2 regions of the Shewanella sp. Sh95 genome follow, and region 2 is predicted to be linked to the other one. Evidence: riboswitches for the same ligand, from Rfam matches in the RefSeq annotation. Region 2 holds a riboswitch; the other holds the start of a gene.

Region 1 (6,273 bases), on a different contig from region 2:
GTACATCCACTGCGCCTGTGACAGCCACATCTGCGCCCGCATTTGCGATAGGTGATCTATTCGCTGGCGGAGTGGTTCCCTCGCCATGGCCTAAACCTTCGTGCATGGCATTGAGAATATCGCCATTATCGGCATCCAATTCCCACGCAAACAACCCACCTAACTGATTTGCCAGCACATACTGACCTTTGGCTTTCACCGAACGCGCATCGTCGAAAGTGATTAAGTCACCTGTAGATGCATTAAAGACAGAAGGCGCTTCTGCGGTTTCGTCATAGGCATAACTCCAACCAGCCCCCATGTAATCCTTGGCAATTTGGCGATAATCAACAACTCCGGCTTCCCAAGTGCCTTTGACTTTACCCGTCGCCGTGCCAGTGAATGGATTGTTACCACTATAGCCACTCACGCCAGTCCAGCCTCTACCATACATGGCCGCACCAACCACAATCTTACCTGGCGTGACACCTTGCGAGAGCAATGCTTTAACACCATTATCTGTGGTATAGCGAGTATTTGGATCCCAGCTTGCCTCGTAGAGATTGGTTTGATGGCCGAGTTCAGTATTAGTCCAGCCACCGTTAAAGTCATAACTCATCAGGAAAATATAATCCATATACTGCTGTGCAGCCTGATAATCAACTTTCGCAATCTTGTCATCACCTGCACTGATAGCAGAGGTAAGTTCATAGGTGCGTCCGGTTTCAGCACTCAACTCATCGAGCATTGCCCTTAATTCGCGCATTAAAATGACATAGGTTTGACCATCATTGGCGTTACCTAAGCTTGGATTTGCGCCGCTGCCGCCGGGGAACTCCCAATCAATATCCACACCATCAAAGAACTTCCAAGTTTGTAAAAACTCTTTCACCGAAGCTACAAAGGTATCGCGCTTGGTTTTATCCCCTAAAAAGTAGAAGGGATCAGAGAGCGTCCAGCCACCAACGGACGGGAGGATCTTCAAATCGGGATAGGCTTGCTTTAATGCCATCAATTGGCCGAAGTTGCCTTTGTAGGGATCGGAGTAATCGCTCACACCAGCTTGTGGCATTTGCACCGCCGCCCAAGGATCGTGAATCGCCACTTTAAAATCAGCACGGCCAGCACAGGCACGCTGTAATGCCTCAAAGCTACCCTCAATTTCTTTTAAACTATCATTGATACCGTTGCCGCCACAAATGGGCGTAAAGCCATATAAAATATGAGTTAAGTTTTGCGCGGGCACCTTATCCACCGGGAATTTACGCCCGTAAACACCCCATTCAACAAAATAACCCCCGACCACTTTGCCTGATTTGTTCGCATAGGGGCGATTGTTCTCTTTTAGAGATGCATTCAGTGGTAGTAAATGGCTACCATCGGTATCTGCTACGAGAATTTCTTTAGCATCGCTCTTTGTACAACCATCGCTGTTACATAGTTGCACTTGCATCTGATAACGGCCACCTTTATTCACCTTAAACGTTGCGGTTCCAGAAGTGCCAGATGGCCCTTCCCATACGGGGTTGCCGTTCAGCAAAACTTGCGCGGTATCACCAACATTGCCACTCCAAAGGTTCCAATTAACGGACACATCGGCAGCATCTTTAACCTTTACCAATTGATTGTAAGCAGAAGCGGATTGATTTACTTCGATAATAGCGAACTTCGTTTCGCCCCATCCTATCGTTGGTTTGCCTGGCGCGGCAGCCAATGTATGAAAACTGGCTGTCGATGCCAGCACCGAAACCACCAACATCGCTGCGGTGGATATTTGAGTTTTAAACATGATAATTCCCTATTGAGTAAGTTATGCATCAATAAGGCAAACAAAGCATAGACAGGAAAAAAATCTTAACACCATGCGCATATAGCGACACGAAGAAACAACCTGCGGTATCCCCGCTATCATAGGTATTCACAAACCTTTAGACCGGAGGCTTTGCGTCCCAACCTTTCGATTGGTTTGCCTTTCACACCAATGACAACGTTGTCATTGTGGTAACTAGCATAGGCTGCAACCAAACCCAATTGCAACCAAATAACAACATTTTTAGTGCAACACTCGTTACCAAAAAGGATTTTTCGTCAAGAACACCTACGGGGAATAAAAATAATTATCTGTATTTAAAAGAAATTAATAGGATAGATTTAGCTGTCATGACAACCTTTGGTTTGCTCTATCAGCCGGAGTGTTTGTTCACAATATCGAAACGATTAACTGGGCCGTTCGCTATACTATGTATGTCAAAGCGACTAAACGCAGAGAATAAAAATGCGATCATCGAATAAAAGTGTTTAAGTTAACAAATAATTACGTTAACAATCACTTGGGCCCGATGACCGCATTGTTTCACAACAATTTTATCAGCTCAATTCACCCCAAGTTTATAGGGTAATTGCACTATCAAGCATGAGTAACACGAAGATTTGAGCTTAAGCTGTCGGTTAGTCACTCGCGCTAACTTTATCCGAAAAATCCCTTGCCAAGATCACTGATAAACCACGACAAACTAAGGTTTCCATATCATCGACACGATTAATCTTCATTTCGGCTAATGGCGCACTCAAGGCCATGCGTCTTAAACTGTCCAGACATCCTTTATAGTAAGGCGCACTGTTCATCATGCCGCCCGCTAACCAGATCCGATTAGGATTAAAGAGATTTACCGCCCATGCGAGTCCCATACCAAGATAAGTACCTGCACGGTATACATCATCGGCAGTAGAAATCTTCCGACTACGGATAGAATCACCACTCGCAAGCTGCTCTAAAGTGAACTCCCCCGATTCTGTCATCACTCGGCAATGCCCTAACTCACCAGCGACGCCAGTTGCGCCGGTGTACGCTTTGCCGTTAAAGGCAATCGACATACCGATACCGGTGCCACACATGACTAACAACTCACAGGCATATTTTTCATCACAGGTTGCCTGCATGCCCGCATCGATATCATTACAGATAAACTTAAGCTGACCTTGGGTTTTCAAGGTATCAAAACTCAACCCATTTAAACCGGGCAAGGATTTACAAGATACCAAACGATTCTGTTGTACAAGCCCTGGTACAGCGATCGCTAAATGGTAATGCTGCAAATCATAATCCCGTTCTAGCGCCGCAATTTGATTATTTAAGTCTTCAATTTTAAAGCCTTCACCCGTGGGGATTTTATATTGTTCTGTATGCCCCTTGAGTTGAAGTTCGAACAGGGCTTTGCTACCGCCCACGTCTATTGTTAATGTTTGCATCGCCAACTCCACTGATACATGTGCTCCCCTCTGACCCCGAGCGGAGATGGCGAATGTTAGCATAATGGGTCAATATTAGCGATTGAATAAAACTTAAGTAGCTAATTTGTAAGAATTAGTCATGATTCCAGAGTGATTCAGATAACAATTTAATTTGATTATTAGCGAGAGATCACAGCCATTTTCATCACAAAATGTCGGCTAAAACACAAAATTGTATACAAAATCCTTTATTCCATACCTTGCAACTTCGTTGCTGAGCTTGCGATAATCGCTGTCAATTTGCATCCTTTTCGCCAGCATTACCCATGATAATTTGGCAGCCTACCTTTGTAGCCCATGCCATCAATTTGGAGCCCCTATGTCGTTACCTTCGCCGTCACAACCATTGCAATCAAATAAGATTGCCAACCGTCTTACCGCCATTCGTAGCGAGCTAGCAAACACCAACTTAGACGCCTTTATTATTCCGCGCGCCGATGAGTATTTAGGCGAATATGTGCCAGAGCACAACGAGCGTCTTTATTGGGCGACGGATTTTACCGGTTCAGCCGGCATGGCCATTGTCCTAAAAGACAAAGCCGCCATTTTTACCGATGGTCGTTATACGGTACAAGTGCGTTTACAGGTCGATGCAAACCTCTTTAGCTATGAAAGCCTGACAGACACTCCGCAAATCGAATGGTTATGCGACACGTTACCCGCAGGTTCACGTGTCGGATTTGATGCCCGTTTACACACCTTAGCCTGGTTTGAAAACGCCAAAGCGACGTTAGCGAAAGCCCAAATCGAGCTGGTGGCAGTCGAACAGAATCCGATTGATAAGCACTGGCAAAATCGACCTGCACCGTCGAGCGCAGCTATCACCTTATTTAGTAATGAAAGTGCGGGTAAGACCAGCCTGCAAAAACGGACCGAGATTGGCGCACTAGTCAAAAAAGCCGGCGCCGATGTCGCGCTAATAGCCGCTTTGGATTCTTTCTGCTGGCTGCTTAATATCCGTGGTAATGATGTTCCTCGCCTCCCTGTCGTGCTCGGCTGCGCCCTGCTCCATGCCAATGGTGATATGCAGCTGTTTACCGATTTGAGCAAACTCCCCGAAGGCATTGAGGAACACGTTGGAGCGGGTGTGAGCTTTAACAGTGAAGCTTCACTTGCCGATACCTTGGCAAGTTTGCAGGGCGTGAAACTGCTGGCCGATCCCAACTCTGCTAACGCTTGGGCGCAAAATCTTGCCCGCGATGCTGGCGCCAAATTGATTGCTGGTATCGACCCAGTCTCTCTGCCTAAAGCCCAAAAAAATGCCGCCGAATTAGCGGGCATGCGTGCCAGCCATATCCGTGATGGTGTAGCAGTGAGCCGTTTTCTTGCATGGCTCGATGCCGAAGTCGTGGCTAATCGTCTGCACGATGAAGCCACTCTTGCCGACAAGTTAGAAAGTTTCCGCCTCGAAGATCCCAAGTATCGCGAGCCAAGCTTCGACACCATCTCCGCCGCTGGCGCCAATGCGGCCATGTGTCACTATAACCATAACAATGGCACGCCTGCGATGATGACGATGAACAGCATCTACTTAGTGGATTCTGGCGCTCAATATCTGGACGGCACCACGGACGTCACCCGCACCATCGCCATTGGCGAAGTGAATGATGAACAGAAAAAGATGGTGACACTGGTACTTAAAGGCCATATTGCCTTAGATCAAGCCCGCTACCCTAAAGGCACGACAGGCCAACAACTCGATGCTTTTGCCCGCCAATATCTGTGGCAACATGGCTTTGATTACGACCACGGCACAGGCCATGGCGTCGGTCATTTCCTGAGTGTGCATGAAGGCCCACAGCGCATAGGTAAAAATCTTAATGCTATCGCCTTAATGCCTGGCATGGTGTTATCAAATGAGCCAGGTTATTACCGCGCCGACAGTTTTGGTATTCGCCTCGAAAATCTAGTGGTAGTGCAGCATTGCGAAGCCTTAAAGGGCGCCGAACGTGAAATGTATGAATTCGATGCCCTAACGCTGATCCCCATGGATGCTCGCCTTATCGATAAGCGCCTGTTAACCCAAGGCGAAATCGACTGGTTTAATGCTTACCATCAGAAAGTGTTTAATACCCTGTCGCCTTTGATGTCTGGCACTGAACTAGAGTGGCTCACACAGGCGACAAAAGCTATTTAATGACTCATCGTTAAAACCCCTCGTAACTAGATAAACCCAAGACATACTGTCTTGGGTTTATTGTTTTAGAGTATTGAAGCTACACCATTTTAGGTTTGTGCGTCAGTAAACCGCAGATCATCATGTAATACCAACAACATTAGATATCTAATCAATTCGGACTATCACTGGTATTTCAATCCAAGGTGCATTGACGCGACTTCCTTTTAAGTCAATGCACCATGTGGGCACAATGCCTGTGAGGCTCACAAAGGACGACGAATATTCACTATATAAAGCGCTTTATGCACTGACGTTGGCTTGTATAAACCCTCTCCCTATTGCTTCAAAACAACCTTATTAACCTGACAAAAACCGCTAATACTAAAGTAGATATCACACTAAATATGCCGATGAACAGGATAAACACTCGTTTAAATAGCAATAAAAAAACTAATATTTTTAAAAAGTTAGAAAAATAAAAATGCATTACTTTTCTTATGGGTAATGCTAAAAACCACTCTCCAATATCCACACAAAAATGATACCATTATCACATAATTAGCCGCCCCCCATGAGAGTCGGCACAAGCTTTAGCATTACATTTACCCTAATCATAATATCGGCCCAGAATGGACACACGAAATGAGCCAGAGTAACCCTAGTCACAATAAAATCAGTAACAACCATCATCACGCACAAGAGATCCGCCTCACTCCTCAAGACGAATTGATATCCACCACAGATACCCGCGGGATTATTACTTATGTTAATCAACGATTTGCCGAAGTATCAGGATACAGTGCCGAAGAATTAATTGGGCATCAGCATAACAAAGTACGTCATCCCGATATGCCTAGTGCCGCTTTTAAAGAGATGTGGCAAAA
Region 2 (6,273 bases):
ACTTACTCATACAGCTACAATGGTGAGTTAGGCAACCTTGACCATGCCTTGGCAAACACTAGTCTCGCCAAGCGTTTAGTGGATATTGAAGATTGGCATATCAACTCTGTGGAGTCTACCCTGTTCGAATACGGCAAAAAATTCTCAGGTAATCTCGTAAAATCTGAAAATGCGTTTTCTGCTTCAGACCATGACCCTGTGATAGTTGCATTAAGCTATCCAGCACCTGTTGAGCCACCAAAACCTGAGCCAAAGCCTAAGGATGATGGTGGAGCACTAGGTTACTTAGGCTTAGCCTTGTTATCACTATTTGGATTACAGCGCCGTCGCCGTTAAATACGTGTTAATACGCTCACAACTTATTTTGTGAGCTAAACTCAGAGCTAAGGGATGGTTTTACCATCCCTTTTTATTGAGCTGGTTTTATCGTGTTTTCATCGTATTTCATGGGAATGAGTCTTGAGCCCAACGGAGAAAAAGATGGTTGTGAGTACACCCAAGCATTCCATTGGTGTTACCAAGGCGCCATTGTGGTTTTACGTTATCGCAGTCGTTAGTTTGCTTTGGAATATCATGGGATTATTGGCCTTTGTTATTCAAATGACTATGACGCCAGACGCCATGGCGCAGATGAGTCCTGATCAGATTAAGCTCTATGAATCGACACCCGCTTGGCTCAACTTTGTGTTTGGTTTTGCAGTGGTTTCTGGCGTTATCGGTTGCCTGTTTCTACTGATTAAAAAAGCCTTCTCTTATAAAGTGTTGCTCGCGTCACTGGTGGCGGTATTGGTGCAGATGGGTTATGTATTTGGGATTCAGCAGGCGGCAGCGGTATTAGGCTCTGATGCTCTTGTGATGCCAAGTGTAGTGATCCTTTGGGGGATTTTCTTAGTTTGGTTTAGTCGTTTGGCTGTCACAAAACATTGGTTAAGTTAGTCGTAGCGTTTCCTTGCCGTACAGAACAGGTTAAGCGATGGCTTATGTGTTGAACTTCAGTCACTTCTTAGTAAACTGCTAGCTGGTTTTCTTTACTAGGATGTTGAAATGAGTATTTGGTTTAGACCGGTAAGCTTAGAGGATTGTGCCCGTTTAGATGCTGGTATGGGGGGCAAAGGCACCTTGATGCAGACCCTAGGGATTGAGATCAGCGAGATTGGCGATGACTTTATGAAGGCGACTATGCCTGCCACGCCCGCCGTACATAATCCCTTAGGCATTGTCCATGGGGGCGCGAACGTTGCCTTAGCCGAAACGGTTGCCAGTTATGCGGCAAACTTTGCGGTGGATTTCGAGCAATATTATTGTGTCGGACAAGAGATTAACGCCAACCATTTACGTGCTTCACGTAATGGCGTGCTAACCGCAACGGCAAAACCCATTCATCTGGGGAAACGCAGCTCGGTATGGGAAATCTTAATCCATAATAGTGCAGGGGAGTTGACCTGTATCTCACGGATGACAGCAGCGGTAGTTAAACGCTAATGCAGATTAACCAACCTGTTTCAATGTATAAATCGATAAATAAGGTTTTAATATGGATAGTGCAATGATTTGGGAATGGGTTGGTTATTTGGCGTCTGTGGTAGTAGCTATCTCTTTGATGATGTCAAACATCAAGAAGTTACGTTGGTTGAATTTGCTTGGGGCGGCACTGTTTGTTGCTTATGGGATGGCGATACAGGCTTATCCTGTTGCAGCGGTTAACTTTTTTATTGTACTCATCGATGCTTATTATCTTGTTGTTATCTACCGTGAGCAGCTAAGCCAAAAGTAAGTTTGGAGGTTGGTTTCGATGCAAGTCCTAACCAATCTGCTTATTTTTCATACCTTTAATTTTAGTCCTCAGTGTAAAACTCATATCTTCCATCAGTCGGGGATACCCTTTAATGGGTTTTACTCTCCAGATATTAAACAATAATACTGTCTGCACTTAAGTGATGACAGTGAGTATTTCTTAGTCTTAATCTTTAAAGTAGATTGTTTAAATCTGTATTAATCGTTTTATTAGATGTCATCTTTTCTCTATTCTAGCTCCATCGACAACACGTCGCCTGCCAAGGAGATAAGCCATGGCTACTATTTTCGATTTAATTGAATCTTGGATTCACACTAAAAAAGACTAAGGAGCAAGATATGAGTCAACAGTATTTAACCAGCCAGAGCGGTTCCCCTATTGCAGACGATCAAAACTCGTTGTCAGCGGGTGAACGTGGTCCTTTACTCCTACAAGATTGGCATTTAATTGAAAAGCTTGCTCATTTTAACCGTGAGCGTATTCCTGAGCGTGTAGTACATGCTAAAGGGACTGGTGTATACGGGACTTTTACCCTCACAAAAGACTTAAGTGATTACACTATTGCTGACCATTTCAATGGTGTGGGTAAGCAAACTGAAACCTTCGTGCGTTTCTCAACCGTTGGCGGTGAAATGGGCTCTGCCGATGCCGAGCGTGACCCCCGTGGTTTTGGTCTGCGCTTCTATACTGCTCGTGGTAATCACGACATAGTGGGTAACAATACGCCGACTTTCTTTCTGCGTGATGGCATTAAGTTCCCGGATTTTATCCATACTCAAAAGCGCAACCCATTGACCAACCTTAAAGATCCACAAGCGATGTGGGACTTCTGGTCATTAAACCCTGAAGCTATGCATCAGGTGACGATTTTGATGTCAGACCGTGGTATTCCGGCAAACTACCGCCAAATGCACGGCTATGGTTCGCATACTTTCTCGTTCTGGAATACTAAAGGCGAGCGTTTCTGGGTGAAGTTTCACTTTAAATCGCAGCAAGGCGTAGTGAACTTAACCAACGAACAGGCTGATAAGTTAAAAGGGATTGACCCTGATTCATCGCAACGCGATATGGTGGTGGCGATCACCGATGGCAATTTCCCGCGTTGGACAGTGAATGTGCAGATTATGCCTGAAGCTGATGCCAACACTTACCATATCAACCCATTTGATTTAACTAAGGTTTGGCCACATGGTGATTACCCATTAATTGAAATCGGTGTGTTAGAGCTAAACCGTTTACCGCAAAACTACTTTGCGGAAGTCGAGCAAGTGGCCTTAGCACCGAGTAACTTAGTGCCTGGTGTAGGCGCATCACCAGATAAAATGTTACAGGCACGTTTGTTCGCCTATGCCGATGCCCAGCGTTATCGTATTGGCGCGAATTACAACCAATTGCCAGTAAACTGTCCACATGCGGCTAAAGCCAATCATCATCAACGTGCAGGCGCAATGGCGGGAACTCAATGTCCTTACCATGGCAGTCAAACAGGTGGCGATGCTTCAGCAAACTATGGCCCTAATAGCACTGCGGGCGCCTTGGTAGAACCGGCAAACTTTGCTGAGCCACCACTGCGTTTAGATGGCGAAGCGGCGCGTTACAGCCGATACAATCAGGATGATTACACCCAAGCCGGTAATTTGTACCGCATCTTCAGCGAAGATGAAAAAGCCCGCTTAGTGGAAACCATTTCAGGCTCACTGCGTCAAGCGAGTTTAGATGTACAGCAACGTATGCTGGCACATTTCCAAAAAGCTGATGCTGATTACGGTCAACGGATCCAAACCGCATTAGGGCTATAAGTTAATCTACTAACCCATAGCAAAGGCCTGTGATATCACAGGCCTTTTAATTATTTAAAATTCAATTGATTAGTTGAATTAATAGATTAAGGTTGCGACCCCAAGTAGGGCAAACAAAATCGCGCAGCCCCTGTGGATCCACTTCATCGGTAATTTTTCGGCACTAAAATGGCCCGCAATCACCACTGGCACGTTCGCCAGCAACATACCCAAAGTGGTACCTGCAACCACCATGGCTAAGGCATCGTATTTTGCGGCTAACACGACAGTCGCGATCTGGGTTTTATCGCCCATTTCGGCAATAAAGAACAGAATAAAGGTCGCGACAAAGGGGCCCATTTTATAGAAACGGCTTTCTTCAGCATCCACTTTGTCGGGGATTAACACCCAAAGGGCAATCGCGAAGAAGGAGGCGGCAACCAAGTAACGCGCTACATCAGGACTCACCCAGTTAATGGCCCATTGTCCAAGCCATGCGGCGGCAAAATGGTTAAACAGGGTTGAGAGCAAAATCCCCATAATGATCGCGGTTTTATTTTTAAATCTTGCAGCGAGTAAGAGAGCAAGCAGTTGAGTTTTATCGCCAATCTCGGCGATAGCAACCGTAAAGGTTGAGGCGAGTAACGCTTCCAAGTGTGATCCTTTTAGGGGTGGTTTTTGACATAAGCACAATAGACCGTCCACCCCTAGGTGCGGTTATTGTGCTCAGGTCTTGCAAGACAAATCGATGATTTGCTGTGAACACCATGGCATGCGGCCAAGTATGTTGACGTTCACCCTAGATATTGATGACTCAAAATCCAGTTAGCTACTCCCCCGAAGCGAGGTGGGCATTATACCCAAGTCGCGATCCGTTTCAAGGTTAAACTTATCAAGATTAAAAGCATAAAATCTGGCAGGTGCCAAAAAAATACCGATTCACATTCTGTAATTCATTGAATTGTAATAATTTAATTTTTGACAGCGTTGTCTTTTGTTGTTAGTTTAGCCGCATCTCAGTCTTTGAGTTACATCCTGTTAACTTAATCAATTGAGATCCACCGTATTGGGCAAACTAATTGAAAAATTAGGACGCAAAGCCTCCGGTCTAAGGTTGTAAAAGGATGTTAACTAAGATAGCGGGGTTGCTGTAGAATTCAGCGAATATATTGAATTCTTTAAAAAATAAACGGCTTTGCTTAATGCTGTTTTGCCTAAATACCACTTTTATACCAATGCCAATCTTTTATTGAATGGCCCCTACGGAGTACATTAAAGTGGAACATCTGACTGCTTTTTCTCAATCAACTGTCCCTAAATTTGCAATTCCTAAGCTTACTCAGTTAAGCCTAGTAGCATTAGCCTTGACTGCCGGAAGTTCGTTGCTGAGCCAAACGGCATCGGCTCATGGTTATGTTATATCACCAGAGTCTCGCTCCTACGCCTGTAAAACGGGCAGCAACGTCAACTGTGGCGCCATTCAGTGGGAGCCGCAAAGTGTTGAAGGTCCTTCTGGATTCCCTGAGTCTGGCCCTGCTGACGGTAAAATTGCTAGTGCGGCAAATGGGGCATTTTCTCCTTTGGATGAACAGAGCCCAAGTCGTTGGTCTAAGCGCGATATCAAAGCGGGTTGGAATGACTTTTCTTGGCAGTTTACTGCTAACCACGTTACCCGCAATTGGCGTTACTATTTAACTCGTCAAGGCTGGGATCAAAATCAAGCTCTGAGCCGCGCAAGCTTTGACTTAGCCCCCTTCTGTGTGATCGACGGTGGCATGGTGCAACCGCCAAAGCTAGTGACTCATAATTGTTATGTGCCTGAAGATAGAACGGGTTATCACGTTATCTTGGCCGTGTGGGAAGTGGGTGACACCACCAACAGCTTCTACAATGCCATCGATGTAAACTTGAGCTCAGGCGCTGTGGTGCCGGGCGAGTGGACCGATATTGGTGATATTAATCCGTCACTCGATCTTAAAGCGGGTGATAAGGTAATGACGCGGGTGTTTGATGCTAATGGTGAACAAAGCGCTAAGCAAACCCAAATTACCATTGCCGATGCCACCCAAGGTGCTAAGCAAAATTGGCCATTCCTTTTAGCTAGCGCGATTAATGCTCAGCAGCCACAACTTAAAGCTGGGCAGAAGAATGCGGCTGGTGTGATTTCACCTGTGTATGGCAAAAATGAGATTTTTGCCGCGCCTAAGTCGGGCTTAGAGCGAGTGGAAGTGAGCTTTGATATTGCGCCAGCACCGGGAAATCAGCTTAATGTCACCTCCTTGGCCGATGATTACACCATTGTTGATGGTGCGGCGCAGGTCAGCTTTGATGTGAGTACCAATGCGGATATGCAGGTTTCGGCCTATTTATTTAGCCACGATGGCACCGCAGCAGGTTATGTGACGCAGGCGGTAAACAATACCAGCGCGAGTTTTGTGTTGGATGTCGTTGCCCCTAAGGCAGGACATTATCATTTACAAGTGAAAGCCGAGCCTAAACAAGGTGAAGTTATCCAGCAAAACTTTGATCTTTTCCTAAAAGATCAAGCCACTGCACCGGATGCTGACTTTGTCTTCCCTGAGGGAATAAAAAGCTATGCAGCGGGCACTAAAGTGCTACAACCTAAAACTGGTAAAGTCTATCAATGTAAACCTTGGCCCTACAGTGGCTATTGTGTGCAATGGTCACCAACTGCAACGG

What was found. A riboswitch is a leader RNA that binds a small molecule or an ion and turns the genes downstream of it on or off. The one in region 2 is predicted to bind cyclic di-GMP.
Region 1: linked by a shared signal. The riboswitch ahead of AEA42_RS07105 (glycosyl hydrolase family 18 protein) and the one ahead of gbpA (N-acetylglucosamine-binding protein GbpA) in region 2 are both predicted to bind cyclic di-GMP.

Annotation. Positions count from the first base shown of each region.
Region 1 is NZ_LGYY01000096.1:37,018-43,290, forward strand. Features, by position in the region: gene AEA42_RS07105 (glycosyl hydrolase family 18 protein) at 1-1,768, opposite strand, end outside; cyclic di-GMP riboswitch class I at 1,872-1,960, opposite strand; gene AEA42_RS07110 (ROK family protein) at 2,428-3,228, opposite strand; gene AEA42_RS07115 (aminopeptidase P family protein) at 3,590-5,407, shown strand; gene AEA42_RS07120 (PAS domain-containing methyl-accepting chemotaxis protein) at 6,032-6,273, shown strand, end outside.
Region 2 is NZ_LGYY01000025.1:30,917-37,189, forward strand. Features, by position in the region: gene exeM (extracellular exonuclease ExeM) at 1-336, shown strand, start outside; gene AEA42_RS01995 (hypothetical protein) at 481-936, shown strand; gene AEA42_RS02000 (hotdog fold thioesterase) at 1,045-1,482, shown strand; gene AEA42_RS02005 (YgjV family protein) at 1,535-1,774, shown strand; gene katB (catalase KatB) at 2,134-3,594, shown strand; gene AEA42_RS02015 (TMEM165/GDT1 family protein) at 3,673-4,227, opposite strand; cyclic di-GMP riboswitch class I at 4,633-4,726, shown strand; gene gbpA (N-acetylglucosamine-binding protein GbpA) at 4,851-6,273, shown strand, end outside.